DNA from 4 places in the Paenarthrobacter sp. NPDC090522 genome. Region 4 is predicted to be linked to each of the others. Evidence: riboswitches for the same ligand, from Rfam matches in the RefSeq annotation. Region 4 holds a riboswitch; each other region holds the start of a gene.

Region 1 (7,625 bases), on a different contig from region 4:
TGTAGCCTGCACGGCGTTCGAGCACGGCTTCCTTGTCCACGGTGTAGCTCTTGACGTTGAACGGACCCGAGCCGGAGAACTTTCCGGCGCAACGGTCTGCTTCGGAGAGCTTGGCCGAAGCCGGAGACAGGAGCCCCAGGGTGAACGTGGACGTTGCCTGCAGGAACTGGGCGTTGGGCTTGGAGAAGTCCACCACAACGGTCTGCGGATCCTTGACGGTGATGGCGCTGACATCGCTCAGGTAGGTGGAGCCCAGGGTTGCCTTGGCGCCGAGGGCCTTGATGGCTTCGAAGTTGGTTTTCACCGACTGGGCGTCGATGGCAGTCCCGTCCGCGTAGCTCGCGCCGGTGCGCAGGGTGAAAGTGAAGCTGGTGGCATCAGCGTTGTTCTCGAACTTCTCGGCCAGCCACGGCACGATTTCGCCGGTCTTCGGGTCCTGCGAGGTCAAGGAGGCCACGGTCTGGCGGGCAATCGCGATCGCGTCGTTGTTGCCTACCTGCTGCGGGTCGATGCAGCCACGGTCAACGGAAACAGCGAAGTTCAGGTTCCCACCCGGAACGGGCGAGGACGCGGCACTTTGCTGCGCACCGGCGTCGGCCCCTCCACCGCAAGCGGAGGCCAGGAGCGCAATGGCTCCCAGGACGCCGGCGACGGCGGCGGGTTTCTTTCCGCGGCCTGCTGGGGCCGGTTTGGGGAGTCTCATGCGACGTCTTCGCTTTCGGTGAGTTGGGTGCTGGTGAGTGAACTGCGCTGGGTCAGCGGCGCACGGAGGCCGAGGTTTTCGCGGAGGGTGCTGCCTTCGTATTCGGTGCGGTACACGCCGCGGTCCTGCAGCCTGGGAACGAGTTCATTGACGATTTCGTCCAGGCCGGAAGGAACGATCCACGGGGTGATGTTGAAGCCGTCCACCGCCCCGGTGTGGGCGTATTCGGCAAGCTTGTCGGCGACGTCATCGTAGGATCCCACCAGGCCACGGCCATTGAGGCGGGACCTGGCGGCGACGAACTGCCGGATGGACAAGCCCTTGTCCTTGGCTTCCTCACGCCACTGGGCAGCGAGCTCCTTGGCGCTCTTGCCGTGGAAGGCGTTGCCGCGGGTGGGGTTGGTGACGTCAACCACCGGGTCGATGTCCGGGAGGGGCCCGTCGGGGTCGTACCCGGCCAGGGTGCGGCCCCAGTACTGTTCCAGGTAGGCGATGGCCGTTTCCGGACCCACCTGTTGGGAGCGGACCCATTGGTGTTTCTCTTCCGCCTCGGCGGACGTGGCTCCGAGGATGAATTCCTGGCCGGGGAAGATCTTCACGTCATCGGCCGGGCGGCCTGCTTTGAGGGTACGGGCGACGATGTCTTCGCGGAATTTCTTCGCGTCCTCCAGTTCGGGGTGCGCCGAGAAGATCACGTCGGCGTTCCGCACGGCGAAGTCCCGGCCATCGGGTGAGTCGCCGGCCTGGAACAGCACCGGGTGGTGCTGGGTGGAGCGCGGGAGGCGGCCGGTGATCTCGACGTCGAAGCTTGCATCCTTGCGGTGCACGGGTGTGATGCTGTCCTCGCGGAGCCAGCGGGCGTCGTTCCGGGACCCGGCGATTGCGCCGTCGGCCCAGGAATCCCAGATCGCTTTGGCCGTCTGGACGAACGCTTCGGCACGGATATAGCGGTCCTCGTGCTTGAGGAACCCGCCGCGCCGGAAGTTGGCGCCGGTCCATGCGTTGTCCGTGGTGACGATGTTCCACGCGGCCCGGCCGTCGGACAGGAGGTCCAGGCTGGCCAGGCGGTGGGCGAGGTCTGCGGGGTCGTTGTAGGTGGTGTTCTGGGTAGCCACCAGGCCGATGTTGGTGGTGATGGCTGCCAGGGCAGCGAGGGCGGTCTGGGCGTCCGGGCGCCCTGCGACGTCAAGGTCGTGGATCTTGCCGAGGTGCTCGCGGAGGCGGAGCCCCTCGCCCAGGAAGAACGCGGTAAAGAGACCCCGTTCAGCTGTCTGGGCCACGCGGCGGAAGGATTCGAAATCGGTCTGCGAGCCGCTGGCTGCGTCCTTCCAGACCGTGGTGTGGTTGACGCCCTGGAAGAAGACGCCGAACTGGATCTGCCCGTTGCCTGCGATGCGGTGGTGCTTGGTCATGGGTGAGCTCTCTTGTGGTTTCTGTGATGAGTCGGCGTCGGTCAGGCCGCGGCAAAGCGGTTGGCCGGGCGCGGAAGCTGGAACGTTTCCCGCAGCGTGGTGCCCGGTTTGAGAGGCGTCACCAGCCCGGTCTTGTGTAGAGCCGGCAGCACTTTGTAGGCCAGTTCGGGGAGGTCGACGTCCAGGACAGCAGGCTTGAGGCGAACGCCGTCTGCCGCTGCGAACAGCGTGGTGAGCACTTCCACCAGGCCTTCGGCGCTTCCGGCGTAGCGGGCTCCACTCCGCCATTCCTCGTGGGCGTCCAATTCGGCCAAGCGCTCCTCGGCCGTCTGTCCGCGGGCGTCCAGAATGACGTCCAGCTCTACCAGTGTCCGCTGTGCGCCCGCCGCTGCTGCCGCGTGGGCCGCCTGCGGAAGCGCCTCGACAGTGGTTGCGGATGCCAAGGCAACGTCTGCCTCGACGGCGGGAATGAGGTCCGCGGGGGCAAATACCACCAACTGCCCCTGCAGGGGACGGGGGATGATGGACGGTCCCTTAACTGAGAAGCGGTTACCTTCGAAGTCGGCGTAATGCAGCTTGTCCCGGTCGAGGTAGCGGCCCGTGGACACGTCCCGGATCACGGCGTCATCTTCCCAGGAATCCCAGAGCCTGCGGCTGGCTTGGACCACATCGGCTGCCTCGGCCGCGACCTCGTTCTCTCCCAGCGGCGTGCGGCCCACGGTGCGGGCTTCCTCCAGCAGGTTCGCGGTATTCACCAACCAACCGGCCCTGCCCTGGGAGGAGTAGTCCAGGCTGGCGAGCTGGGTTGCGATGTGGAATGGCTCGGTGAAGAGCGTTCCTGCTTCCGGAACCAGGCCCAGGGAGCCCGTGAGTGGCGCTGCGAACGCGGCGCGCTGAATGGCGTCGATACGCGTTGGGATTCCTGTGCTGTCGGCATCCACGGCCCGGGTGTCCTTGAACGTGGCAAGGTGAAATCCCGCGATATCGGCGGCCTGGACAGTCTCACGGATCCGAAAGCCCCCCAACAGCGCCTGCGGATCGTGGAGCGCCTTTCGCCACGCAGCCGGGTGGGCTCCATCGCCGTCGAGCTCCAGCCCAACAACGCGTGAACGGAATTCGGGTACAGAATTTGAAGGCATGTTCTCTCTTTTCAGAGGCCGCCGCGCGGCCGGTTGACATTCACTTGCCGCAAACGCGGCCAGGTCTGTTTCCGGAGCACCCCGCCACCTAATGCCTGAGGGTTGCCGCAGCGCGAGCCGGTCCTTGGCGCGCTGACTCTTGACCTGGAACTGAATCTAGAAGCACCTCCAAGGAATGTACAAACGCCCTGACGCGGGGCGTCAACGCGGGAAACATCGCGTCAACGGGCTGCCAAGTTCGTCATTTTCCACTCCGGCCTGTACCCCCGCGTGACGATGCGTTGCGTCGCGTTGAGCCGCATGTAGCGACGCCTGACGTGTTGCTCAACGCTTTTTGGCGCGCGGTTTTCCTGCCTCCTAGCGTGGGCGGCATGACCGTCTACGAATCAGTCCTCGATGCCATCGGTGGCACTCCCCTGCTCCGTTTGAAGAAGCTCGGCGCGGGCGTCCGGCCACGCATTTACGCGAAGCTGGAGTTCCAGAACATTGGTGGCAGCGTCAAGGACCGCGCTGCACTGTCCATGATCCGCGCAGCTGAACAGGCCGGACTCTTAAAGGCTGGCGGGACGGTGGTTGAAGGAACCAGCGGTAATACCGGGATCGGGCTGAGCCTGGTGGCGGCACAACTGGGCTACCGTTCGGTGATCTTCGCTCCCGCTGCCACTGCAGCGGAAAAGGTCCGGCTGCTCCGGGCTTTCGGGGCAGAAGTGCACCTGGTGGCCGACTTCGTGCCGCGCTCACACCCGGACCATCTGGCGAACCGAGCGGCGGCCTTTGCAGCCTCAACCCCGGGTGCCTGGCTGGCACTCCAGTACGACAACCCGGCCAACCCCGACGCGCACTTTGCCGGCACAGGACCTGAAATATGGAAAGACACTGAGGGTGCGGTGACGCATTTCGTTGCGAGCGTCGGAACCGGAGGGACCATCAGCGGCACCGGCCGCTACTTGAAGGAAGCCAGCGACGGCCTGGTCCAGGTCATTGCGGCAGACCCTGAGCACTCCCGCTACGGTGGCGGCAACGGCTCACTCAAATACACCGAAGGTGCCGGTCACCCCCTTCACCCGGCCTCCGCGGAGGACATCTGGCCTGAAGCGTTCGACACCACCTTGGTGGACAAGTACTTCAGCATCAGCGATCGCGACGCCATCTTCACCGCCCGCCGTGCAGCACTCGAGGAAGGGCTGCTCATTGGCGCCACGGGAGGCACAGCCTTGGCGGCGGCTCTGGAACTTGCAGCCACCTTGGATGAAAGCCACACCATCGTTGCGGTCATCCCCGACTCGGGCAGGAACTACCTCTCCACCTATTTCGACGACGCGTGGCTCACCTCGCTCGGCTTCCTGGAACCGACGACGCCGGACGGAACCATCCGCTCGCTCCTCACCGGTGCGCCTGCCGGAGTTCATCTCCTGGCGAACGGCCTGACAGCGGCGGAGGCCGCCGTCGAACTTCACACCCGGTCGCTGGGGCCAAGCGAGCCGGCGTTCCTGGTGCTGGACCGTGGCGATAGCTTTGGAACCGTCCACCCGCGCGAAGTTGTGGGTGTAGTGACCCTGGAGTCGTTGTCCTCGGTGGATGACGCAGCTCCTGCTGCTTCGGCGGCTGTTGCTTACAGGACCGTCGCGGTCGGCGTCCCCGCCTCGGAGACGCCTGACCTGACGGAAGTAGCGGCAGTCCTGGTCGACGGTCGGATCGCCGCTACGCTGCGCTGATCCTCATCCGGTGAAACCGTGGACCTGTGGTCGTAGACGGCCCTGGCAAGGCGGGGTAACTCCACCCCGTCTGCCACGCCACGCCCCCTACCGCGATCGTCCCTGCCCGGCAGCCAAACCGGCCAGATGATGGTTCCAGACACGGGTCCCCTAAACACGGATCGCGCGTGCGCTTCGGAACAGTAGCAATCACTTTCCATGAATCTTCAGGGAGGCCATCATGGGATGTACGGAGTCCATGCTGTGAACCGGAGGCGGCCATGATCCAGGCTTTGCTCTGCAAACTGAACATCCGGCACGAATGGCACGTCGAACACGCCGACGATGGAACGGTGTACCGGCGGTGCCGTCGATGCGGCAAGGACGACGACGAACGCGGCAAAGGGATCCACGGTGATTTCGGCTCATGGGCAGGTCCCGGAGGGGCAGGCTGAAACCTCGGTCAACTGCTCAGCGGCCTCCGCAGGTGGCGGCCAAACTGACACCGTCCGCTGAGATTTCAGTCAGTCGAGTAGCGCTACGCCAAACTCAGCTACGACGGCCCGCAATTCCCCAAGGTAGCGCTGCGCTTGGTCGGTCAGCGGAATCGCGGCGTGACCGATCCAGCCGATCTCGATGCGTTCGTCAACGTCGAGCGGGATGGCGACGATCTCCGGGTCCAGCTGCCCGCTGATGATGCCCGTCGAGATCGTATAGCCGTGCAGCCCGATCATGAGGTTGAAGATCGTGGCACGGTCAGAGACCCGGATCTCCTGTTTACTGGACAGGGTGGAGAGAATCTCCTCGGCGAAATAAAAAGAGTTGTTCGCACCTTGGTCGAAGGTCAGCCGCGGCAAGCCGGCGAGATCGTCGAGTGTCGCTCGCTCTTTTGCGGCGAGCGGGTTCTTCCGTGAAATGAAAATGTGTGGATCTGCGAGGAAAAGCGGTGTGAACGCGAGCCCGGATTCCCGGAGCAGCTTGTCGATGACCTTCCGGTTGAAATCGTTCCGGTAGAGGATGCCTACCTCGCTGCGGAGCGTACGGACATCCTCGATGATGTCCCAGGTGCGGGACTCACGGAGCGAGAACTCGTATTCGGCCACCTCAGAGGCCTTGACCATCCGGACGAACGCGTCCACCGCGAACGAGTAGTGCTGCGTTGACACCCCGAGCAGACGTCGCGTCGGTGGCCTGCCGAGGTAGCGCTGCTCGAGGAGGGCGAACTGCTCGACCACCTGCCTTGCATAGCCGAGGAACTCTGCCCCGTCCTCGGTGAGGGTGACCCCGCGGGCGGAACGAACAAGGAGAGCACGGCCTACCCGGGTCTCGAGGTCCTTCATCGCTGCGGACATTGTCGGCTGCGCTACGTAGAGCAGATCGGCAGCCGCAGAGATCGACCCCTCCGCTGCAACCTCTATGAAGTAGCGGAGTTGCTGCAGGGTCAATCCGCTCGAAATCTGGGCCATAGGCAAATTCTATATGAATGCATAGCAACCACGAGTTACCTGATACCCCTCGAAAGGCTGCACCATGGATACGTCCCCTTCTGAAAGGCCGTCTCCGGCCCATCATCAACGGATTGGCAGCAAATGGCAGACGATTTCAGCTTCAATATCACCACGACCCGGTTCGACGAGGACTACACCCCGTCGGAAGGCTCCCGGATCACGACGAACTTCGCCAACCTCGCACGGGGCGAGCACCGCCAGGAGAACCTCCGCAACGCCTTGACCATGATCCGCCGCCGCTTCAACGATCTCGCAGACTGGGACAACCCGGACCGGGACCGCTACACGCTCGAGCTTGAGATCGTTTCCGTGCAGATACAGTTCACGGCGGAAGGTACGGATCAGCAGTTCCCCCTGTTCGAGGTTCTCGACATCCAGATCGTCGACCAGCTGAACGGTGTCCGTCACCAAGGGATTGTCGGGAACAACTTCTCCTCCTACGTCCGCGACTTCGACTTCAGCGTGGTACTGCCGGCGGCAACAGCAGAAGCGGGCAAGCCCACCGTTCCCGGGAACTTCGGCGATCTTCACGGCAAACTGTTCCAGCAATTCCTCGATTCCCCGGCCTGCCAGGAACGCTTCCCGCAGCCCCCGGTGGTGTGCATCAGCGTCTCAACGAGCAAGACGTACCGTCGAACGGAGAACCGTCACCCGGTCCTGGGCGTCGAGTACCAGCAGGACGAGTTCTCACTCACGGACGCGTACTTCGCAAAAATGGGACTGCAGGTGCGCTACTTTATGCCACGCGGCAGCGTGGCTCCCCTCGCCTTCTATTTCCGCGGCGACCTGCTCAATGACTACTCCAACCTGCAACTGATCGGCACGATCAGCACCATGGAGACATTCCAGAAGATCTACCGCCCGGAGGTTTACAACGCGAACTCCGCCGCCGCCGTCGTCTATCAGCCCAGCCTGGGAGAGCAGGACTACTCGCGGACGCAGATCGCCTACGACCGCGTCGAGCGCAGTCAGCTGGCGGTCAAGCAGGCGAAGTACACGGAGGAGCACTTCATCACGCCCCACAAGGACCTGCTGGACCAGTGGACCGCCAACTACCCCGCTCTCGTCAACTGACTCACGGAGAATCGTCAATCATGAACACACTTTTGCCTACCACCGTTGTCGGAAGCCTGCCGAAACCATCGTGGCTCGCACAGCCGGAGACTCTT
Region 2 (7,625 bases), on a different contig from region 4:
CGGCAAGGGCCACCAGCGTGCCTACACCTTGGTCAACCCGGACGCCCGCGCCGGGACCTTCAGCATGGACTTCGCCATGCATGATGGCATTGCCGCCGATTGGGCCCGTACTGTCCAGCCGGGAGCCACCATCGACGCTACCGTCCAGGGCAGTGCCTTTGATTTCCCGCCGGCCCCTCGGCACCTCTGGGTCGTGGGTGATCCTGCGTCCATTCCGGCGATCAATTCGCTGCTCGACGCGCGCCCTGCATCCGGCGTCACCGCGCCCGCGACGCTGTGGCTTGAGTACCAGCACGACGCCGACCCCTCGCTTGAGGTGCGAACGTCCGGGCCCGACGTCGTCAGTTGGGTTCCGCGCAAGGGCGACGGCGCGTCCCTGGTTACCGAAGTTTGCTCGGCGCTCACGCCCGGGACTGTCTCGGTGGAGGATGACTTCTTCTGGATTGCGTGCGAAGCCTCCAGTACGCGGGCAATCGTGAAACACCTGCGCAAGGTCCTGGGCGTGGACAAGCGCCGGATCGACGCGTTGGGATATTGGCGGGCCTGATGCTTTGGTGAGTTCCGCCGTCGTGCTTTTATATCGCACAGTTCGGGTACGGTGTGATTTTTGTCCTTGAATCGGCGTTTTGATCGGCACTCATAGATCATTTGTGATATTTCTTGGGTATGACGCAAGCTACGCCAGAACACGTAGGCCTCCTGCTCCGCAACGCCCGCAGTGAAAAGGGCTGGACGCAAGGACAACTCGCTTCTGAGCTGGGAACCAGCCAGAGCGCCATTGCCCGGATGGAACAAGGCAGGCAAAACCTGAGCCTCCGGATGATCGAAAGACTGGAAGCAATCTTTGGCCGGTCCATTGTCAAAGTGGGCCGGCCCCAAATGACGCACCTCCGGGTTGAGGGCGGCCGCACCCTCTCCGGGGAAGTGGACGTCAACAGCAGCAAGAACGCCGGGGTCGCCCTGCTCTGTGCCAGCCTCATAAACCGTGGTACCACCACGCTGCGGCGCCTGGCCCGGATCGAAGAGGTCAACCGCATCGTGGAGGTGCTGACGTCCATCGGCGTCGAATGCACGTGGCTCAACGGCAGCGACCTTCGCATCCGCCGGCCCGAGGTCCTGGATCTTGGCTCGATGGACGTGGACGCTGCCCGTCGCACCCGCAGCGTGATCATGCTCCTCGGCCCGCTCCTGGACGAAACCAGCGAATACCAACTGCCCTACGCCGGCGGTTGCGACCTTGGCACCCGTACCGTGGAACCCCACATGCAGGCACTGCGCGAGTTCGGCCTGACGGTGGAGGCAAAGTCCGGCTTCTACTCCGTGGCCGCTCCTCCCGCTGACGGGCACCACCGCTCCTTCGTGCTGACCGAACGTGGCGATACCGTGACGGAAAACGCGATCATGGCCGCCGCGCACCGCGAGGGCACCACCGTGATCCGCAACGCCAGCCCCAACTACATGGTCCAGGACCTGTGCTTCTACCTGCAGGGATTGGGCGTCGGCATCGAGGGCATCGGCACCACCACGCTGCGGATCACGGGCCGTCCCAGCATTGACGTGGACATCGAGTACTTCCCGTCCGAAGACCCCATCGAGGCCATGTCCCTCATCACCGCCGGCATCGTCACCAACTCCGAGGTGACCATCCGCCGCGTGCCGATCGAGTTCATGGAAATCGAACTCGCCACGCTGGAGCAGATGGGCCAGAAGCTGGAGATCTCCGGCGAGTACAAGGCGCGCAATGGCCGCACCCGCTTGGTGGATGTGACCACCAAGCCTTCGGAACTCCGGGCTCCGCAGGACAAGATCCACCCCATGCCGTTCCCCGGCCTGAACATCGACAACCTCCCGTTCTTCGCCGTGATCGCGGGCAACGCCGAGGGCCAGACCATGATCCACGATTGGGTCTACGAAAACCGGGCCATCTACCTCACAGAGCTCAACAAACTGGGCGCCCAGGTGCAGCTCCTGGATCCGCACCGTATCTACGTCAATGGACCCACCAAGTGGCGCGCAGCGGAAATCGGCTGCCCGCCTGCCCTTCGTCCGGCGGCTTGCCTGCTCCTGGCCATGCTCGCGGCCCGCGGAACCTCCGAGCTCCGGAATATCTACGTGATCGAGCGCGGCTACGAGGATCTGGCCGAGCGTTTGAACACCATTGGAGCGAAAGTGGAGTACTTCCAGGACTAGCTTTGCTGGCGCACCCGTTCGCGCCATTCGCTCCCTTGGCTCGACCCGGCCGCGCCGGTTTCCGCCCGGCGCTCCAGGTCTACCTGGTGCGAACGGCGGGAAGGGGTGCGCGGCCGGAGCGCGGAGCGCAAAATGAAGCATGCGGACATTCGGGGTTGAGGAAGAACTGCTCATCGTCGATCCCGTGACGGGCGAACCGTTGGCCCTCGCGGATGCACTGCTCAATGGTAGCCACCCGCAACAAACAGGTACCGGGCTCAGCTACGAACTCAAGCTCGAGCAGATCGAAACCCAAACACGGCCGTGCCACAGCTACGCAGACCTCCTGCACCAGATCCGGCGCGGCCGGGCCATGGCCAGCGAGGCTGCCCGTAAACACGGTGCCCGCATAGCAGCCCTGGCTACGTCGCCCCTCGCATCCACCACCCACACCACGCCCGATCCCCGCTACGCCGAGATGCTGGAGCGGTTCGGGTTGACGGCCCATGAGCAATTGACATGCGGCTTCCATGTGCACACCTCGGTTGAGTCGCCGGAGGAGGGCGTGGTGGTGCTGGACCATATCCGGGACAAGCTCGCGGTCCTCACGGCCTTGAGCGCAAACTCTCCCTACTGGCGCGGCCTTCCCACGGGCTTTGACAGCTATCGCATCCAGGCCTGGAACAGATGGCCCACCTCCGGCCCGTCGGCTGTGTTCGGTTCGTTGACGGCCTATCGCCGGATGGTGAGCCGGTTGCTGGACACAGGGGTGCTCCTGGATGAAGGCATGATCTACTTCGATGCACGCATCTCGCGGACCCACCCCACGGTGGAGGTCCGTGTGGCCGATGTCTGCCTTCGGTCAGAGGACGCGGCCCTGATTGCAGTGCTGGTGCGGGCCTTGGTTGAGACGGCTTCCTTGGAAATGCTCGACGGCGTTGAGCCCTCCTCGGTGCCCACGGCGCTGCTGCGCATGGCCAGTTGGCAGGCCAGCAATGTAGGCCTCCGTGGTGACCTGCTGGACTTCGGGGAGTTCCGTCCCGAACCGGCTGCCGAAGTGGTGTGGGCCTTGGTGGACTACCTGAGCCCGGTCCTTGACGATCAAGGAGAGCTGGGCCTGGTCAAAGCCGGGATCGCGGATATCCTGGAGCGCGGCAACGGTGCCCACGAGCAAAGAGAGGCTGTGACGCGGTTCAACCGCAAACACCAGAGCCACCCGGAGAGCCCGCCAACCCCGGAAGCCCTCGCGGCCGCCGTCGGGCATGCCGCCAGGTTGACCGTGCGCGGGGCGTCAGCCGACGCCCATCGCGATCCCGCGCCCATCCTCGGCCGGGTCCGGCGGGCCTGACCCGGCCTCGTCATCCCAGGCGATCAAGAAGGCTCCCACCAGTCCCTCCGTGAGGTAGAAGACGAACGGCGGAATGTCCTTGGCGGTCAGGAGGATGATGCCGAAGACCGAGGCAGCGCCCGAAGCCGTGAGACCTACCCAGCGCTTGGCCGGCGAACGCAGCAAGCCCGCGCCCAATGCGCCCAGCCCGGCAATGTGTAGCCAGGAATACCCAAGGAACGGTGCGTTGGACCCTCGACGGTAGGCGAAACGCTCAAGGTCCGATGCCCTGCGCGACAGGCTGTAGACAAAGAGCGGTGCGCCCGCCAGCAATGCTGCAGCGGACGCACGCGCGAAGGTCTTGGCCGTTCCGCCAGGCAGCGCCCGGGCGAAGGCTGCGAACCCCATCGGCACGGCAGCAGTTCCCGCGGCAGCCAGGTGGTGCCCCATGATCCAGCCTCGCTCGCCACGCATCAGCAGCCGCAATCGTTCGGCTGGATCCTGTGTGGTGTAGACCTGCGGAACGGGTGAAATCCCCACCAACCAGACCACGGAACCCGCGACGATGACAGCCCCCGCCCGGCGGTATGGATGCCTCATGGCATGAAGATTAGACCTGTTTGAGGGCCTTCTCCAGATCCAGGATGAGATCGTCCACGTCCTCAAGACCGACGGACAACCGGACCACGCCATCGCTCAACCCGATCGCTGCGCGACCCTCCGGTCCCATGGCGCGGTGCGTGGTGGTGGCCGGGTGGGTGATGAGGGACTTGGAGTCGCCCAGGTTGTTGGAGATGTCGATGACGCTCAGCCCGTCCAGGAGCGCGAAAGCTGCTTCCTTGGCCGTCCGGCCACCGGACGGCGAGAGCTCGAACGTGAGCACGGTTCCGCCGGCCTTCATCTGCTTGGTGGCGAGCTCGTACTGCGGGTGCGACTTCAGGAGCGGGTACTTGACCCAGCTGATGGCCGGCTGCTGCTCGAGCCACTCGGCGATCTTCAGCGCGGAAGCCGAGCTGTGGTTCACGCGCAGCCCGATGGTTTCGAGGCCCTTGGTGAGCACCCACGCGTTGAACGAGGAAAGGGAGGGTCCGGTGTGGCGCATGAGCTGCTTGACCGGGCCATCGATGAATTCCTTGGTGCCCAGGATCGCCCCGCCCATGACGCGCCCCTGGCCGTCAATGTGCTTGGTGCCGGAGTAGACAATCACGTCCGCGCCCAGGTCGCCACAGCGCTGCAGCAGGGGAGTGGCAAAGACATTGTCGACGACGACTGTTGCCCCGGCGGCGTGGGCCAGTTCGCTGACGGCCTGGATGTCCACGATTTCCTGCATCGGGTTGGACGGGGACTCGAAGAAGACGGCCGTGGTCGGCTCGGACAGGGCAGCACGCCACTGGTCCAGGTCCGGTCCGTCAACGAAAACGGTCTCCACGCCCCAGCGCGGCAGGATCTCATTGAGGATCACAAAACAGGAGCCGAACAGTGAGCGGGCGGCAACCACACGGTCACCGGCACCCAGCAAGGCACCCAAGGCAGTGAAGACCGCGGACATGCCGGACGCCGTCGCGAAGCATGCCTCGGTTCCTTCCAGCAGTCTCAGGCGTTCCTGGAAGGTGGCCACAGTCGGGTTGCCGTAGCGGGAGTAGACGAAGCGCTCGTCTTCGCCCGTGAAGGCGCGTTCCGCGGCGGCAGCGGATTCGTAGACGAACCCGGAGTTCAGGAAAACCGGTTCTGCGGTTTCCTGGAAGTTGGTACGGTCAAGGCCACCGCGGACGGCCTGGGTGTCAGGGCTCCAGCCGGCGGCGTCAGGATTAAAAGTCACTTTTAGTCGTTCCCAAGGTTGGTCGGCAGGCCACGGTTCTTCCAGCCGTTGACGGTGCGTTCGCCATAACGGTCGGGTTCGCCCTCAAAGCCTTCAAGGACGTTGTAGGCCGTAAAGCCGGCCTGAGTAGCGGCGATGGCAGCAGCGATGGAGCGCTGGCCGGAACGGCAGATGAAAACGAGTTCCACGCCGTCGCCCTCGGGGGCCTGCTGTTGCAGGTCCTCCAGGAAGCGGGAGTTCGGGATGCCGCCGGCGAGGTTCCACTGGATGAACAGGGGATCGTTCTCCGTGGCCTTCGTGTCCGGAATACCGATGTGGGCCCATTCGCCCTCGGTGCGCACGTCCACCAGGATGGCGCCGTCTTCAAGTTTTGCCCACGCGTCCTGCGGGGTCAGGTCACCTGCGTAGCTCATGCGTGGCCCTCGAATGCTTCCTCGTAGTTGTCCAACTCGTCCACGGCGCTCGCAACAGCTGCGTCCGAACTGGCTACCGCAGCGGGCAGGATCACGGCCTGCGCCACGATGACAGTTTCGCCGTTGAACGTGGCCGCCGGGCTGCCGTGCAGCACGTAGCCCTCGGCCAAAGCAGCGGAGATCCGTTCGCAGAAGTCACGGGTATCAGGACCCGTGATCAGGCGGTAGGAGAGTTTTTCTTCAGTGGGTTCAGGCATTCGTGGTGCTCCTCAGTCACGCTTGCAGTTCGAAGTTCGAAGACGCCGAGTAGTCACCTGAGGCACCCCGCCGCGGGAGAGGGTTGCCGACCAGCAAGTCAGGGCTTAACGCTGGTGCTCATTACTCAAGAAAAACGTAACATCCGCGGCCGGGAAGCCGCATTTGGCGACTGCACCGCCGTCGTCATGTTGCGTAACCGGCGCCTCCCCGGGGCGGGCCGAACGGGGTCCAAATGTGACGCAGCGGGAGCATAATTGACGCAGTACGACCCCCTGTAACTTCGCATGAAATCAGGTCGCGGTGAACGGACACAGCAGTTCTACACTCAAGCCCATGCTTCATTTTGGATGGTTCGTGGGCCACGGATTCGGAGTCCAAGGCTGGGGGACGCCCGGCTACGGCCTGGGTTACGACTGGAAGAAACCCGCGCTGTACCAGGAGGCCGTCAGGGCCTTCGAGCGATCCGGGCTGGACCTGTTCATCATCGAGGATTCCCTCACCGTTCCGGATACTTACGGCGGCACCGCCGAGGTGTCCTTGGCCCACGCATCCTTCGCGCCCAAACACGACCCCCTGGCCCTGGTTCCGTACCTGCTCTCGGCCACGCAGCACCTGGGGATTGTTCCGACCGTCAGCGCCTCCTTCTACCCGCCCTTCACCGCGGCGCGGCTCCTCGCCACGCTCCAGCACTTCTCCGAGGGGCAGCTCGGGTGGAATGTCGTCACTTCGGGCAGCGACCTTGCCGCCCAGAACTATGGCCTTGACCAACAGATCGAGCACGACCTGCGGTATGAGAAGGCTGAGGAGTTCGTCGACGTCGTCAGGCGGCTGTGGCGCAGTTGGGAACCTGGCGCTGTGCTTGAGGACGTGGAGGCCGGCAGGTTCGCGGACCACACCAAGGTTCACCCGATCAACCACCAGGGCGACTTCTTCAAGGTCCGTGGGCCGCTGAACACCGCGCCGCTGCCGGAGGAACCCGTCCTGGTCCAGGCCGGTGCTTCGCCCCGTGGCAAGGCGTTCGCCGGCGGACACGCCGATGTGGCGATTGCCTTGGCCCGCGGGGTGGACGGGATGAAGGCCTACCGGGATTCGATCCGCGCCGAGGCTGCGAAGGCGGGCAGGAACCCCGACGACGTCAAGGTCCTTTTCGTCCTCAAGCCCACCGTGGTGGGGTCCACTGCAGAGGCGGAGGTACTGAGGGCGCAGCGCCGGGAGCTCACACAACGGGATATCGACAGCCAACTCAACTCGATCTCCTACCTCTCGGTGATCGACTTCAAGAAGTTCGACCTCGACGAGCCCCTCCCCACCCTGAGCACCAACAGCAACCAGGGAACACTGGAACACTTCTCCAAGGCAGCCCCTCCAGGGTCCACGTTGCGCCAGATCCTGCAGGCCCGCAGCGGGGGAGCCGGAGACTCGATCATCGGCACTGCCGGGCAGATCGCCGATTACCTCGAAGAGACCGGGGAAGCGGTTGGCGGTGACGGCTTCCTCTTCTCCGGGTTTGTGGATCCGGTGACGGTCCACTCCGTGCTGGACAAACTCACCCCGGAGCTTCGGCGCCGCGGGCTGTTGAGGAGCAGTTACGGCAGCGGTGGTTTCCGCCAGAACCTTCTGGACTTCTGACATGGCCCCC
Region 3 (7,625 bases), on a different contig from region 4:
ACCGTCTTCGCACCGAGCGCTTCAAGGGTCTCGACAACGAGGTCCCCACCGTTGCGCTGGCCTGTCTCCTTGGTGGGAGCCGCCGTGCCCGGATCAAAGTCGATCATCGCCGGGTAGCTTTCGCGAGTTCTTCGATGCGTGCACCCAGGGCCTGCTGGGCGTAGCCGTTCGGAGCGCCGTGCCGGTCGCCCTCCACAGCGTTGTCCGCCATGAGGGTCACCAGTTCGTAGGCAACGTGGCTGCCGGCCACACCCGTAATTTCCGCGTGGTCGTAAGCCGGAGCAACTTCCACAACATCGGCTCCCACGAGGTTCATGCCACGGAAGCCGCGGATGATCTCCAGGAGTTCACGGCTGGTGATGCCGCCGGCTTCCGGCGTACCCGTTCCCGGCGCATGGGCCGGATCCAGGACGTCGATGTCCACGGAGATGTACAGCGGGCGGTTGCCGATCCGGTCCCGGATCTTGGCCACCGTCTCGGCAACGCCCTGGTAGTAGACGTCTGCCGAGGTGACGATGCCGAAGCCAAAGCGGTGGTCGTCGTCGAGGTCCTTCTTGCCGTACAGCGGACCGCGGGTTCCAACGTGGCTGATGGCCTCGGTGTCCAGGATGCCTTCTTCGACGGCACGCCGGAACGGGGTACCGTGCGTGTATTCCGCACCGAAGTAGGTGTCCCAGGTGTCCAGGTGGGCATCGAAGTGCAGCATGGCGATGGGCTCGCCGGCACGTTCAGCCGCCGCCCTCAGCAGTGGGAGGGCAATGGTGTGGTCGCCGCCGAGAGTGACAAGCTTGCTGCCCGTGGCGGTAAGGTCCAGGGCGTTTTGCTGGATGGTTTCGATGGCCTCGTTGATGTTGAACGGGTTCACGGCCATGTCGCCGGCGTCGGCAACCTGGATGTTCTCGAACGGGCTGACGTCCCACGCGGGGTTGTACGGGCGCAGCAAGCGGCTGGCCTCGCGCACGTGGTTGGCGCCGAAGCGCGCGCCGGGACGGTAGGAAACGCCGGAGTCGAATGGCACGCCGACAACGGTGACGTCGGCCTTGGACACCTGGTCCAGGCGGGGCAGGCGGGCGTAGGTGGCTGCACCGGCGTAGCGCGGGATGCGGGAGGAATCGATGGGGCCGAGGTTGCCGTTGGCCTCGATACGGAGCTCTTCCAAAGTTGCGCAACTCCTTAAGTAGATGGCTGCTGTGACACCCATCATACACTCAAAGTTGTCTAATAAGCATCACCTGTTTACAAGTCAGCTTTGTCGGGTCGACCATATGAGATGCCGGTCACATGAGGCGTAAAGATTCCATAAAAACCGGTATTACCAGGCAATTCCCAGCAATACGCTCCATTCCGGGAGCAGCACCGTGCTGCGCGAAAGGACGACGTGACCACGCTGACCAGGCCTCCGGCCGACCCTGCCGACCGGCGCAAGGAAGCCTTCAATCTCAAGGCGTGGCTGCTGGAAGGCATGCCGGACACGTCGGGCAAACGGCAAGGACCGCACGGGAAGCCGTCCGAGTCGCACAAGCCGCAAGCCTGGTGGAAGGTCATGTGCCTCACGGGCCTGGACTACTTCTCCACCCTCGGTTACCAACCGGCCATCGCCGCCCTTGCCGCGGGCCTGCTCTCGCCGCTGGCTACCCTGCTCCTGGTTTTCGCCACGCTGGCCGGAGCCCTGCCCGTCTACCGCCGCGTGGCCAAGGAAAGCCCCCGCGGCGAAGGCTCCATCGCCATGCTGGAACGCCTGCTCCCCCGCTGGGGAGGCAAGCTCTTTGTCCTTGCGCTCCTCGGCTTTGCGGCAACGGACTTCATGATCACCATTACGTTGTCCGCCGCTGACGCAACAGCACACCTCATCGAGAACCCGTTCGCTCCGGAATTCCTGGAGGGGCAGCACGTGGTGATCACCTTGGCGCTGATCGCCGGGCTGGGCATCGTCTTCCTCCGGGGATTCCGGGAAGCCATCAACGTTGCCGTGGTGCTCGTCGCGGCCTTCCTGGCACTGAACCTTGTGGTGGTCTTCGTGGCCATCAGCCACCTGTTTACCGAATCCCACGTGATCACCGACTGGTGGCGTGCACTGACCACGTCACATGGCGATCCGTTGATGATGATCGGGCTTGCCCTGCTGGTCTTCCCGCGCCTGGCCTTGGGCCTCTCCGGGTTCGAAACCGGCGTGGCCGTGATGCCGCAGATCAAGGGGCGCGCCACGGACACCGACGCCAACCCCGCAGGCCGGATCAAGGGTGCCCACCGCCTGCTGACAACGGCAGCGATCATCATGAGTTCCTTCCTGATCACCTCAAGCTTCACCACGGTCATGCTGATCCCCGCCGCCGAGTTCGAATCCGGCGGCAAGGCCGAGGGGCGCGCCCTGGCCTACCTTGCCCACAAGTTCCTCGGCGATGGCTTCGGCACCGTGTACGACATCAGCACCATAGCCATCCTGTGGTTTGCCGGCGCTTCTGCCATGGCCGGCCTGCTGAACCTGGTCCCCCGCTACTTGCCGCGCTACGGTATGGCTCCCGCGTGGGCCCGGGCACTCCGTCCCTTGGTTCTGGTGTTCACGGTCATCGCCTTCGCCGTGACCATCATTTTCCAGGCAGACGTGAACGCCCAGGGCGGCGCCTATGCCACGGGCGTGCTGGTGCTCATTACGTCGGCATCCATTGCCGTGACGCTATCCGCACGGCGCAAGAAGCAGCGGGCCCAGTTCATCGGCTTCGGCATCGTCTCGCTCGTCTTCATTTACACCACGGTGGTCAATTCGATCGAGCGCCCGGACGGACTCAAGATTGCTGCCCTGTTCATCCTGGGCATCATGGTGGTGAGCTTCATTTCCCGGATCCGCCGCGCCTTCGAGTTGCGGGCCACCCATATCAAAATGGACGAGAAGGCCCTCGAGTTCACCGCGAACAACAGTGATGGTCCCGTCCGGATCATTGCCCACGAGCCCAAGCACCTCAGCGCGGACCGGTACCAGGAGAAGCTGGAACACGCCCAGCAGGCCAACCACCTGCCCAAGGACTGCGGCGCACTTTTCATCGAGATCATCGTGGACGACAGCTCGGACTTCGAGCAGGAACTCCAGGTAGTGGGCAAGGAACGCCACGGCTTCAAGATCCTGGAAGTCCACAGCAACAACGTGCCCAATACCTTGGCTGCCGTACTCCTCCACATCCGGGACGTCACGGGCTTCATGCCGCACATCTACTTCCGCTGGACGGAGGGCAACCCGATCTCCAACCTCAGCAAGTTCCTCTTCTTCGGCGAGGGCGAGATCGCACCGGTCACCCGGGAAGTGCTGAGGGAAGCCGAGCCGGACATCACCCGCCGCCCCTGGGTCCACGTGGGCTAAGCCCCCAGTCCTACCTGCTGGCCGCGGGCACCAGGACCCAGAGCACCTCCACCGTCTCATCCGTGGGGTTGATCCAGGTGTGGGGCTCGCGGCCCGGGAAGGAAAGGGTATCCCCCTCTTCGAGGTCATATTCCTCGTTGGTCAGGATCAGCTTGATCCTGCCTTTGACGACGTGCAGCACGTCAACATCGCAGTCCACGGCATAGAGTTCGTTTTCGCCACGCCCCCGCGGCTCGATGGTTGCCTGCAGGATCTGGAGCCTGCGCTCGGAACGCGCCGTCAGCAGCCGCTCCACAATGCCCTGGCCACCCAGGGAAATGCGCGGTCCATCGTCGCGTCGCGTCAGATGCGTTTCGGGCGCTGCGAACAAGTCGCCAACAGACACGGACAGCACCTGGCACAGCGTCACCAGGGAGGCCACTGACGGTGAGGTGAGGTCCCGCTCCACCCTGCTGAGGAAGCCTTTGGTCAGTCCCGTCGCGTCTGCAACCTGCTCGATGGTGAGCCGCTGCGCCTGCCGGGCTGCACGGATTCTGGAACCGATGGCAACGGGAACATTGCTGGGTTCAACGGGTAGAGCCTTCATTCACAAAACCTTTCAGGCCCGTCCGGGAGGCCCTGTCATTGGAGCCAATAGTAGCCGGACAGCCACGGCAAAGACCCAGAATCCGCGGAACCATGACCAAACCACCTTGACTGTTACTCCCATCACAACATATCCTCATAGGCAACAAGTGTTGTCTGTGAGGCACACAACACACGTCCAACTCCGTTCGTCAGCACAGAGACTTCGACGCCCTGCAGGAGTATCGTCGAATACCCCAACCTCCGTGCATCAGCTCCAAGGAGCCACTCATGGACTCTTCGTTCATCAACATCGCCATTGTGGTGGTGTATTTGCTTGCCATGCTGGCGTTCGGTTGGTGGGGCAAGTCCCGCACCAAGAACAACAGCGACTTCCTGGTGGCCGGTCGCCGCCTGGGACCGTTCCTCTACACCGGCACCATGGCCGCGGTTGTCCTGGGTGGCGCATCCACCGTTGGCGGCGTTGGCCTGGGCTACAAGTTCGGCATCTCCGGCATGTGGCTGGTGGTGGCCATCGGCGCCGGCGTCCTCTTGCTGAGCCTGCTGTTCGCCGGCACCATCCAGCGCCTGAAGATCTACACGGTCTCGCAGATGCTGAGCCTCCGCTATGGAAGCAAGGCCACCCAGACCTCCGGCATCGTCATGCTGGCCTACACCCTCATGCTCTGCGCAACCTCCACCGGCGCCTACGCCACCATCTTCGTGGTCCTTTTCGACTGGGAACGCTGGCTGGCCATCGCCGTGGGCGGCGCGATCGTGCTGGTTTACTCCACCATCGGTGGCATGTGGTCCATCACCCTTGCTGACCAGGTCCAGTTCATCATCAAGACCGTGGGCATCTTCCTGCTGATGCTGCCGTTCGTCATGAACGCAGCCGGCGGCCTGGACGGCATCCGCCAGCGCGTTGATGCAAGCTTCTTCCAGATCGACGGCATCGGCCTGCAGACCATCATCACGTACTTCGTGGTGTACACGCTTGGCCTCCTGATCGGCCAGGACATCTGGCAGCGCGTCTTCACGGCAAAGACCCCCACGGTTGCACGCTGGGGCGGCGCAACCGCCGGCGTCTACTGCATCCTCTACGGTGTAGCCGGCGCCCTGATCGGCCTCGCCGCACGCGTGGCCTTGCCGGACATCGACGTGGCAAACCTCGGCAAGGACGTTGTCTACGCCGAGGTGGCAACGCACATCCTGCCCATCGGCATTGGCGGCCTGGTCATGGCAGCTGCCGTTGCCGCGATGATGTCCACCGCCTCCGGCGCACTCATTGCCGCGGCCACAGTGGCCCGCGCAGACGTAGTCCCCTTCGTCGCCAGCTGGTTCGGCAAGACCATCAACACCGACGACACGGAAAACCCCGAGCACGACGTCAAGGCGAACCGCTACTGGGTCCTCGGCCTCGGCGTCCTGGCGGTCCTGATCTCCATGGCGGCCCAGGACGTGGTCGTGGCCCTCACCATCGCCTACGACATCCTGGTAGGCGGCCTCCTCGTCGCCATCCTCGGCGGCCTTGTATGGAAGCGCGGAACCGGCATCGCCGCAGCCTGGTCCATGGCCGTGGGCTCGGTCCTTACCCTGGTCCTGCTGATCCTCTTCGCAACGGGTGTGATCGAGAGCGCCGACGGCGTCTACGCGAACGATCCCATCTACTGGGGCCTCGGCGCTTCGTTCGTGACGTTCGTGGTGATCTCACTGCTCACTCCGCCCACCGATGCCGCCGTCCGCGCGGCGTGGGACAAGCGGGTTGCTGGAGCCATCTCGGATGAGCTCCCGCTGGACGCCCACCCGGTCACCAGCCACAAGGCCTGACAGGCTCGCTTCACTGCGGTAAACCAAGCAATTCACGACGGCGGCGCCACCCTTCGCGGGGTGGCGTCGCCGTTTGCGTCGTCCCCGGCATCCACAAGCACACCCACCCCCATTGCGGGGAGGCATTAGGATAGGACGCAGCTTCAAGAGATGTGGCGCCAAGCTCCGACTGGCCGCACACCAACCCCATGTTCACGGGTGGTTCGGATGAGGAAGCGGCCCGCCCCGGACCAGAGACAACCGAGCGGGCAAGAGCACTCCCACCAAGGAGCAGTCCTTGCCGTACCAGGCTGAAACCAGCACGATCCAAGATCCCGCACACCGAGCAGGCGCATCCCAAGCGGCCCTGGTCAACACCAGCCCCATCGAAAGCGCCGCCCCCGCAGTCCGGGTGATTCCCGTCGTCAACCTCGTCCAAGGCACGGTGGTCATTGCAGCGCGCGGCCGCGCCGAACGATTTCACCACCCTGATCCCCGGCTGCTGGCCGCGGCATTGGCACGTTCCGTCCGCGCCGCACGTTGGTGTTCCGCGTCGCAGACGCTGACGGTGACCGTTACCGCCGTCGGACGTGCCGCCGGGCGCGAGCGGCTCTTCAACCTGGTGCCGGCTGCCTAGGATTCGTCGCCGTCGCCGCGGAATTCTTCCTCGGCCTCATCGAGCGGCACAATGCGCTCGTCGTCGTCCGCCACCTCGCCTTCCTCTGCCCAGGCCTCGTCCACTTCCTGGTCCTCGTTGTAGTCGTAGGCCGGATCCGATTCGATGGTTGCCCGTTCCGGGTGGTGGGGATGTGATTCGGTGCTCATGCTGCAACCTCCGTCCGATGGGCCGCACCAGGCGGTCCACTGACCGATGTGCGGGGAGTGCCCCGCCCCTGTCTAACCATCTGAGCACCGCCTCAGGAAGGGGTCAAGGGAGGGCTGCCGACGGCCGCAGCGCCGCTGCAGCAGGGTACGGAATTAAGGCATGCCGAACATTCCCGCTAAGGAATACCAGCCAAAAATCCCCGGAAATAAGCGGTACAGTGGGCGGTGCAAAGGGGCCGTAACCGTCCCATCAAGCCCAGGAGAAACAGTGCAACAGCACCAGGAATCCCACGGTCCGTCGAGCCCCGCTCCGGCCCCCCACCCCGCAGACGAAGCCCCGCGAACACCCACGCAGTCGGATATCCGGCGCTGGCGGCAGTACCTGGCAGACGAACGGGCCGAGGCCGCCGTCTACCGCGAACTCGCCCAACGCCGTGACGGCGAGGAACGGCAGATCCTCCTGGCCCTGGCAGAGGCGGAAGGCCGGCACGAGGCCCACTGGCTCAAGCTGCTCGGGGAACACGCCGGCATGCCCAAGGCGGCGTCCGCACGCAGCCGGCTCCTCGGTTTCCTGGCGCGGCACTTCGGATCCGTCTTCGTCCTCGCGTTGGCCCAACGTGCTGAGGGGCGCTCCCCCTATGGCACCGACCCGTACGCCACCCCCGCCATGGTGGCCGACGAGCAAATCCACGAGGAAGTTGTCCGCGGCCTCGCAACCCGCGGCCGCAACAGGTTGTCCGGCACGTTCCGCGCAGCGGTTTTCGGCGCCAACGACGGCCTGGTCAGCAACCTTTCCCTGGTGATGGGCATGGCCGCGACGGGCGTTTCCAGTGCCGTCGTGCTGATGAGTGGCGTTGCCGGCCTGCTGGCGGGTGCGCTGTCCATGGGTGCCGGCGAGTACGTCTCCGTCCGGTCGCAACGGGAACTGCTCAACGCCACCCTTCCCACCCAGGCCACGTTGGCCGCAGCGCCGTCCTTGGACGTGGAGCACAACGAACTCGTCCTGGTGTACCTGGCGCGCGGCATGACCAGGGAAGCTGCTGAACACCGCGCCGCAGAGCGCCTGGGGCTCTTC
Region 4 (7,625 bases):
TTCCTGAGGTTCGGTCCACTGGCCGCGGGTGCCGCAGTTGGCGCAAGCGATGTCCGCCAGGCCGTTCTCGGCAGGACGGCCCTTCTTCTCCTCGTACTCTTCCTCAAGGTGGTCCGCGCGGTAGCGCTTGTGGCAGGAAAGGCACTCCACCAGGGGATCGGAGAAAACCTCCACGTGGCCGGAAGCCTCCCATACCTGGCGGGGCAGGATCACGGAGGAGTCCAGGCCAACCACGTCTTCGCGGCCGCGGACCATGCTCTGCCACCACTGGCGCTTGATGTTTTCCTTCAGTTCCGCGCCGAGGGGGCCATAGTCCCACGCGGAGCGGGAGCCACCATAGATTTCACCGGCCTGGAACACGAATCCCCTCCGCTTGGAGAGGGAAATGACCTGGTCGAGGACGGATTTTGCTGCCATGGGTACTCCATATTTCTACAGGGCCGCTGGGTGCGGTCCGCGGTGGTTTGAACTGTGCAGGAAGCTGCGTGTCCTAGCCTACCGGCCTTTGGCGGCCGACCTTCCGGCAAAGGATCCTTTGGGCCATGGGAGCGTGGCCACAATGATGGCCGCGAGCGTCAGCAACGTACCCAGCACCGTGGGCAAGGCGACCACCGTACCGGACGTGGGGATCACGACGTCGAGCACCAACGAACCCACCAACTGGCCGGCAATCATGCCCAGCCCCGTGACCAGGACGCCGAGGCTGCGGACCAGCAGCGCCGCGAGGCCGATCGCCACGCAACCCAGCGGGCCGCCAAGGTAGAACCACCAGTGCGCGGGCAAGGGATTTCCGGCCCCGGCAACCGCAACCTTGACCAGCCAGGCGATCCACAGCACCACCGAACCGGCCAGGAAGTTGACCAAGGTGGTTGCCAGCGGTGTGCCGTAGTGCACCGTGGCTGTTCCATTCATGGCCTGCTGGAAGCTCATCAGGAATCCCGCCAGGAGCGGCAGGAGAACCGGCAAAAGGAGCGTTCCGACGTCGGACGGGCCGCCAAAGTGCGGCGAAACCGCCCACGCCACGGCCGCAACGGTGAGCACGCTGCCCAGGACCCGCAGCCCGGTAAGGGACCGTTTGCCGCCTGGGGCAATGCCCAGCCGGTCCACCAGCAGGCCACTGAGCGTTTGACCCGTCACGGACGCCACCGTGAACAGCGCCACACCAAGGAGGCCCACGGTGAATGATTGGGCGAAGACGAAGAAGGCTCCTACGGCACCGGCCATGACGTAGAACGGCGGAAAGCTGCGCGAACGGACCGCAGGAACAATCCTCGCCAGCCCCGCCCTGCCTTTGGGGGTGGCCAAGGAAATCGCGGCGATCACCACCAGGCCCGTGGTGAAGCTCACTACCGCGGCGGCGATGCCGTCGTCCAGGGTGCCAGCCAACGCTCCATTGATGCGTCCCTGGACCGGGAGCACCAGCCCCGTCAGGACGGCGAGGGGCAGGCCAAGGGCAAGCGGAAGGCTGGAACGGCGGGTAGGGTGCGGCACTGTCACCACACTACTTCAGGCATCATTGCTGTATGAGCAACCCCGAAATCGACGAAATCCCCATCCGCGACGACATGATCCGCCTCGGCCAACTGCTGAAGCTCGCCAACCTCGTTGAGGACGGCGTGGAAGCCACGGAGCTCATCAAGAACGGCCTGGTCAAGGTCAATGACGACATCGAAGAACGCCGCGGCCGCCAACTCCACGCCGGCGATACCGTAACCGTCAACGGCCAGACGGTCCGGATCGCTGCTTCCTAGCTGAGGACCTTGTGGGTGAGGAATTCGCCCACGTGCCCGATCTCCTGCTGGTTGATGCCGTGCCACATGCCCGTGTAGAGCACCTTGGTGAGGTCCACGTGCTTGCGCACCCAGCCCATGGTGTACTCGATCTTGTCCTGGGTAATGACGGGATCCTGCTGGTCGCGGCCCCAGAAGAACGGCACGGAACCGTCCAGTTCGGCGTCGCGGAAGGCGGCGTCAGCACCGGCGTCGATCACGAAGCCTGAAAGCCCGACGACGGCAGCAAAGTCCGCGGGCCGGTACCGGAGCATGGTGGTTGCCATGGCCATGCCCATGGAGAAGCCCAGCAGCGTCACCGAGGAGTGGTTGGCTTTGACGGTGTCCAGCCACTCCAGCGCGTACCCGGCCGCCAGCTTCACGGCATCGAGCGAGTAGTCGATGGACGCCGTGAGCGGGAACCACGTGAAGCCCGGGCCCATGGGCATGGGGGCGCGCAGGGAGGCCACCACGAAGCCTTCGGGAAGGACTCCGGCGAGGCTGAAGAGGTCGTCCTCGTTGGATCCGTAGCCGTGGAGCAAGACCAGGAGCGGCTTTCCCGCCCTTTCGGTTTCGTCATGGGACCACAGGACAACGGGCGCGGGGAATGCAACGGCTTCAGTCATGGGTCTATTCTTGCAGTTACCCATGGGTAACAACCTACGGTGGCGTAGGTTCGCAGGCACGAGTCCACAAGGCAGGATAGGAAGAATGAGTTCATTGGTGACGCCAGGCGATGGAATCCAAACGCATCCTTGGAGCCGCTACGTAGCGCTGGGAGATTCCTTCACCGAGGGCATTGGCGACCCCGAGCCGCAGAACCCCGGAGGCTTCCGTGGCTGGGCGGACCGGGTGGCCGAAGAGCTCGGCCGCGGCCACGACGATTTCGCGTACGCCAACCTGGCCATCCGCGGCCGCTTGCTGCAGCAGATCGTGGACGAGCAGGTTGGCCCGTGCTTGGAACTTCAACCGGACCTCGTGTCCATATCAGCAGGCGGCAACGACCTCATCCGGCCTGGTGGCGATCCTGACCTCCTGGCCGAGAAGCTGGACGCAGCCGTCCAGGAACTGAGCTCGGGCGGGGCAACGGTGGTCCTGTTCAACGGCCCGGACACAGCTTCTTCAGTGCTCAGCCGGATCCGCGGCAAGGTGGCCATCTACAACGAGAACCTGCGGACCGTCGCCGCCCGGCACGACGCCATCGTCGCGGACATGTGGTCCTTGCGGCAGCTCGCCGACACGCAGATGTGGGACGAGGACCGCCTGCATTTCTCGCCCCTCGGCCACCACACCATCGCGATGATGGTGCTGGAGGCGTTGAACGTCCAGCACACGCTCGAACCCCTCGTCCCCAAGCCCCTCCCGCCCCGGACCTGGCGGGAAGCCCGCTCTTCGGACCTCGTGTGGGCGCGCGAATACTTTGTCCCCTGGGTGATCCGCCGCCTGCGGCACCAGTCCTCCGGCGACGGCATCACGCCAAAACGTCCGACGCCGGGACCCGTCTTCGGGCCCAACGCCACCGGATTGCCGCGCGGCTAGGCGTGGTCGCCTTGGAGCCAGACGACGTCGTTCGCCTCCGACTGAGCCGCCAGCACCTCCGCGCTCCGTTGGCTCCGACGGCATCAGAAGCAGTCCGCAACCTCCTCGCTGTCCAAGCCCAGGAGTTTCCCTACGCGCGCTGGTCCCTGGCCCAGCGGACTCCCGAAGCTTCCGCTGCGGATGTGGAGCAACTCGTGGCAGACGGCACCATCCTGCGGACCCACATCCTCCGGCCCACTTGGCACTTTGTGCACCGCGACGACCTCGGCTGGTTGATGGGCCTGTCCGGGGAACGGCTGCATCAGGGAAACAAAGGCATGTACCGGCAGACGGGGGTCGATGCCGCCTCGGCCGCCCGAAGCTCCGGCCTCCTCGCCGAAGCCGTTGCGGGTGGCGCCCATAAGACCCGCGAGGAACTCTCCGCGGTCCTGGAGGACGCGGGGTTCCCGGGCAAGGGACTCGGCTTCGTGTACCACCTTATGCATGCGGAAATCAGCCGGATCCTGGTCAGCGGCAAACCTATCCGCTCGGCCGGGGGTGCCCTCAAGCAGACGTACGCGCTGTTCGGGGAACGGGTACCCGAGCCTGGACCTGACGCTTTGGACGCCGATGAACGGGACCAGGCTTTGGGCCAGTTGGCCTTGCGGTACTTCACCAGCCGTGGACCGGCCACGGTCAAGGATTGCTCGGCGTGGTCCGGCCTGACCATGAAGGACGTGAAGCGTGGGCTCGAGGTAGCCGCCGACGTCGCCCCTGGGGCCTTGGCCTCGCTTCCGCTCGACGGGCTGGACTTCCACCTGGCAGCGGATGATGTTGCCGGGTTGGAGCGGACCGGGGCCGCCCGGGAGGTCGGCTCAGATCCGGACGCCGCACTCCCCCGCGTTGACCTCATCCAGTGCTACGACGAGTACGTCATGGGCTACTCGCAGTCCCGGCACTACCTCGGCGGGGTGGCACCCTACTTCCCGGAAAACGGCGGCCCCATGCACGTAGTCCTGCTGGATGGCAGGCTGGCCGGCTGGTGGCGCCACGCATTCGCCGGTGGAACCTGTGAACTCGATGTCCGCCTGAACCAGCCCGCCACGCCCGCCGTCCAGCGGGCACTGGAAGCCGAAGTGGACCGTTATGGCAGGTTCCTGGGCATGGAAGCCAGGCTGGCCTGACGGCAATGCCTGTTGGACAGCTTGCCCGGTGCCCGGCTCAGGCGAAGAAGGACTCCCGCAACTGCGCCGAGAGTTGCCCGATCTCAGTGAGGAAGCCGTCGTGGCCGATGGGAGCCTCGATCACATGCACCGGAACGTCACCCGGCAACGCGTCGGCGAGTTCCTTGGACTGGGCCGGAAAATAGAGCCGGTCCGTGTCCACGGCGGCAATAAAGAACTCGGCAGTCGTGCGGCCCAGGGCCTCCTGCAAAGTACCCCGTCCTCGCGTGACGTCGTGGCTCATCAGGGCCTCGGTGATGGCGATGTAGCTGTTGGCGTCAAAGCGCCGCACCAGCTTGGTGCCTTGGTGGTCGAGGTAGCTTTCCACCTGGTACCGGCCGCGCTTCCCCAGGATGGCTGCGGCGAGCGGGGTTTCCTGGTGCTGCGGTTCGCGGCCGAAACGGACATCCAATTCCAAGGCGGAGCGGTAGGTGATGTGGGCGATCCTCCGGGCCAGGGCGAGGCCGGCCTCCGGCGCGGCACCCTGGTAGTAGTCGCCGTCGTTGAAGTTGGGGTCCTGGCGGATGGCGAGCGTCTGCGACTGCGCGAAGGCGATTTGTTCTGCGGTGCTGTAGGCACCCACGGACACCACCGCACAGCGCTTGACCCGCTCCGGGAAAGTCACAGCCCATTCGAGCGCACGGGCACCTCCCATGGAACCGCCCAGTACGGAGTGCCAGGCGCGGATTCCCAAGGCATCGGCCAGACGGGACTCAGCCTCGGTGGTGTCACGGAGGGTGACCAGCGGGAACCGGGAACCCCACGGTTTTCCGTCCGGAGCCGCTGACGACGGCCCGGTGCTGCCGTTACAACCACCCACGATGTTGATCGAAATGACGAAGAACCTGTCGGTATCGATCGTGGCACCTGGCCCTACCAGTTGCTCCCACCATCCGTCTTCATCGGTGGCGCCGCGGGCGACGTGGGTACTACCGGTCAGGGCATGCTCCACCAGCACGGCGTTTGAGGCATCGGCGTTCAGCTGGCCCCATGTTTCGTAGGCCAACACCACATCGGGAAGGAAGCCGCCGGCTTCGAGTTCCAGCGGGCCCACGTGGGCGTACTTGAGGGTTCCGTCTGCTTCCTCGGATGTGGGAAGGGCTGTAGCAGTAATGGTCATTCCTTTGACACCTAACCTCGCGCTTGCCCACCGCCTTTCATGCGGCAGGCCAGGTCTTCACCCGGGGCACCCCACCGCGGAGGAGGGTTGCCGGCCAGCAAGCCGGGGCTGTCACTGGCACTCATGACCTAATACGTAAGAGTCTAGGAAGAACACAGCCGTTCTGGCGAAGAATGTGACAGCTGTGTGACGGTTTGGAGCATCTTCGTTCATGAACGAGCACCCGGCAGCGCCGCCCGGCGAATAATCGTCGGCCGGGTGGCGCCACCGTATTTCACGGCAGATCCGGCGTCAGGCGCCCTTGGCCGCGCGGAATCCCGCCTCAAGGTCGGCGATGATGTCATCTGCGTGCTCAATGCCCACCGCGAGACGGACCAGTCCCGGAGTAACGCCGGCTACAGCCTGCTGCTCTACGGTCAACTGGCTGTGGGTGGTGGAGGCCGGGTGGATCACCAGGGACCGGACATCGCCGATGTTGGCCACGTGCGAGTGCAGCTCCAAGGCGTCCACGAACCGCTTGCCCGCCTCCACGCCGCCCTTGATGGTGAACGCGACAACGGCACCGGTACCGCGGGGGCCGTACTTGCGCCCACGCTCAAACCAGGGGCTGGACGGCAGCCCCGCGAAGGCGACGGATTCGACGTCGTCATGGGCTTCCAGCCATTCGGCCACTGTGGTGGCGTTCGCGACGTGACGCTCCACGCGCAGGCTCAGGGTTTCCAGGCCTTGGGCGATGAGGAACGCGTTGAACGGAGAAACCGCGGAGCCAAGGTCGCGCAGCAACTGGACGCGGGCCTTGAGGATGTAGGAAAGGTTGGCCCCGAGCGCGCCGTCCTTGCCGAGGTCGCGGGCATAGACCAGGCCGTTGTAGCTGGGATCCGGGGTGTTGAAATTTGGGAAGCGCTCCGGGTCCTTGCCGAAGTCGAAGTTTCCGGAGTCCACAATGACGCCGGCAATCGCCGCACCGTGGCCACCCAGGTATTTGGTGGCCGAGTGGACCACGATGTCGGCGCCCCATTCGATGGGACGGATCAGGTACGGGGTGGACAGCGTGTTGTCCACGATCAGGGGGACGCCCGCTTCGTGGGCAACCTTGGCAATGCCCTCAATGTCCAGGACGTCCTGGCGCGGGTTGGAGACAACCTCGCCGAAGAACAGCTTGGTGTTCGGCTGCACGGCGTTGCGCCACTGCTCGAGGTTGTCCGGGTCCTCGACGAAGGTCACGGAGATCCCGAACTTCTTCAGGGTGTGGGCCAGCAGGTTGTAGGTTCCGCCGTAGAGGCTGGGGCTGGCCACCACGTGGTCGCCGGCTTCGGCGACGTTGAGGATCGCGAAGGTTTCCGCGGCCTGCCCGGAGCTGAGGAGCAGGGCGCCCAGGCCACCCTCGAGGCTGGCTATCCGCTGCTCCACGGCATCCTGGGTGGGGTTGCCGATACGGGTGTAGATCGGGGCAAGCTCGGCCAGGGCGAAGCGGTTGGCGGCACTCTCGGCGCTCGGGAACACAAAGGACGTGGTCTGGTAAATCGGAAGCGAGCGGGCACCGGTGGCGGAATCGGGTTCCTGGCCTGCGTGGATTTGGCGGGTTTCGAAAGACCATCCTTGGGACATTGCGTTCTCCTCTTCGTGGCGCATGGGTTCGGTGGATTGTGAATGCTTCGAACTGCGGCCAGTCTAGGAAGGCCCCGCGACAATGCACAGGTTTGTGACGAAGACAGTATTTTTCGGTCTTCGGGCGTCATTCCGGCGTCCCGCCATGAGGCCCGGCACCGCCCTCCAATAACATCCCACCTTGGTTAGGCTTGACTTAGCTGAGACCCGAATCACAAAGTGCCAAGATGAAGCCATGCGCATGGATCACGTCTCTTACGCTTGTGAACGAGATGGCCTTCTGGCCACGACAGAACGAATTTCCGCGGCATTGGGAGTGGACGCAGTCCGGGGCGGAGTGCACCCGCGCTTCGGTACCCGGAACATGATCATTCCCCTTGCGGACAA

The links. A riboswitch is a leader RNA that binds a small molecule or an ion and turns the genes downstream of it on or off. The one in region 4 is predicted to bind S-adenosylmethionine.
Positions count from the first base shown of each region.
Region 1: another riboswitch for S-adenosylmethionine. It lies ahead of ACIQT2_RS21005 (LLM class flavin-dependent oxidoreductase); the one in region 4 lies ahead of ACIQT2_RS04755 (homoserine O-acetyltransferase).
Region 2: another riboswitch for S-adenosylmethionine. It lies ahead of ACIQT2_RS07515 (DUF1737 domain-containing protein); the one in region 4 lies ahead of ACIQT2_RS04755 (homoserine O-acetyltransferase).
Region 3: another riboswitch for S-adenosylmethionine. It lies ahead of ACIQT2_RS17560 (hypothetical protein); the one in region 4 lies ahead of ACIQT2_RS04755 (homoserine O-acetyltransferase).

Region 1 covers NZ_JBIVXL010000022.1:44,219-51,843, forward strand. The annotation lists gene ACIQT2_RS20995 (ABC transporter substrate-binding protein) at 1-703, opposite strand, end outside; gene ACIQT2_RS21000 (NtaA/DmoA family FMN-dependent monooxygenase) at 700-2,115, opposite strand; gene ACIQT2_RS21005 (LLM class flavin-dependent oxidoreductase) at 2,157-3,254, opposite strand; SAM riboswitch class IV at 3,290-3,399, opposite strand; gene ACIQT2_RS21010 (PLP-dependent cysteine synthase family protein) at 3,626-4,969, shown strand; gene ACIQT2_RS21015 (hypothetical protein) at 5,230-5,403, shown strand; gene ACIQT2_RS21020 (LysR family transcriptional regulator) at 5,473-6,414, opposite strand; gene ACIQT2_RS21025 (DUF1852 domain-containing protein) at 6,538-7,530, shown strand; gene ACIQT2_RS21030 (methionine synthase) at 7,551-7,625, shown strand, end outside.
Region 2 covers NZ_JBIVXL010000005.1:39,653-47,277, forward strand. The annotation lists gene ACIQT2_RS07485 (siderophore-interacting protein) at 1-547, shown strand, start outside; gene ACIQT2_RS07490 (UDP-N-acetylglucosamine 1-carboxyvinyltransferase) at 667-2,190, shown strand; gene ACIQT2_RS07495 (glutamate--cysteine ligase) at 2,330-3,517, shown strand; gene ACIQT2_RS07500 (hypothetical protein) at 3,461-4,096, opposite strand; gene ACIQT2_RS07505 (O-succinylhomoserine sulfhydrylase) at 4,107-5,315, opposite strand; gene ACIQT2_RS07510 (rhodanese-like domain-containing protein) at 5,318-5,728, opposite strand; gene ACIQT2_RS07515 (DUF1737 domain-containing protein) at 5,725-5,985, opposite strand; SAM riboswitch class IV at 5,999-6,111, opposite strand; gene ACIQT2_RS07520 (NtaA/DmoA family FMN-dependent monooxygenase) at 6,287-7,615, shown strand; gene ACIQT2_RS07525 (aromatic amino acid ammonia-lyase) at 7,617-7,625, shown strand, end outside.
Region 3 covers NZ_JBIVXL010000014.1:94,020-101,644, reverse strand. The annotation lists gene ACIQT2_RS17585 (thiamine pyrophosphate-binding protein) at 1-107, opposite strand, end outside; gene speB (agmatinase) at 104-1,159, opposite strand; gene ACIQT2_RS17575 (APC family permease) at 1,379-3,352, shown strand; gene ACIQT2_RS17570 (helix-turn-helix domain-containing protein) at 3,363-3,938, opposite strand; gene ACIQT2_RS17565 (sodium:solute symporter) at 4,208-5,746, shown strand; SAM riboswitch class IV at 5,888-6,007, shown strand; gene ACIQT2_RS17560 (hypothetical protein) at 6,024-6,362, shown strand; gene ACIQT2_RS17555 (hypothetical protein) at 6,359-6,550, opposite strand; gene ACIQT2_RS17550 (VIT1/CCC1 transporter family protein) at 6,819-7,625, shown strand, end outside.
Region 4 covers NZ_JBIVXL010000003.1:165,607-173,231, forward strand. The annotation lists gene ACIQT2_RS04725 (glycine--tRNA ligase) at 1-417, opposite strand, end outside; gene ACIQT2_RS04730 (DMT family transporter) at 496-1,500, opposite strand; gene ACIQT2_RS04735 (RNA-binding S4 domain-containing protein) at 1,524-1,751, shown strand; gene ACIQT2_RS04740 (alpha/beta hydrolase) at 1,748-2,395, opposite strand; gene ACIQT2_RS04745 (SGNH/GDSL hydrolase family protein) at 2,481-3,308, shown strand; gene ACIQT2_RS04750 (winged helix DNA-binding domain-containing protein) at 3,311-4,471, shown strand; gene ACIQT2_RS04755 (homoserine O-acetyltransferase) at 4,509-5,630, opposite strand; SAM riboswitch class IV at 5,645-5,759, opposite strand; gene ACIQT2_RS04760 (bifunctional o-acetylhomoserine/o-acetylserine sulfhydrylase) at 5,922-7,262, opposite strand; gene ACIQT2_RS04765 (VOC family protein) at 7,474-7,625, shown strand, end outside.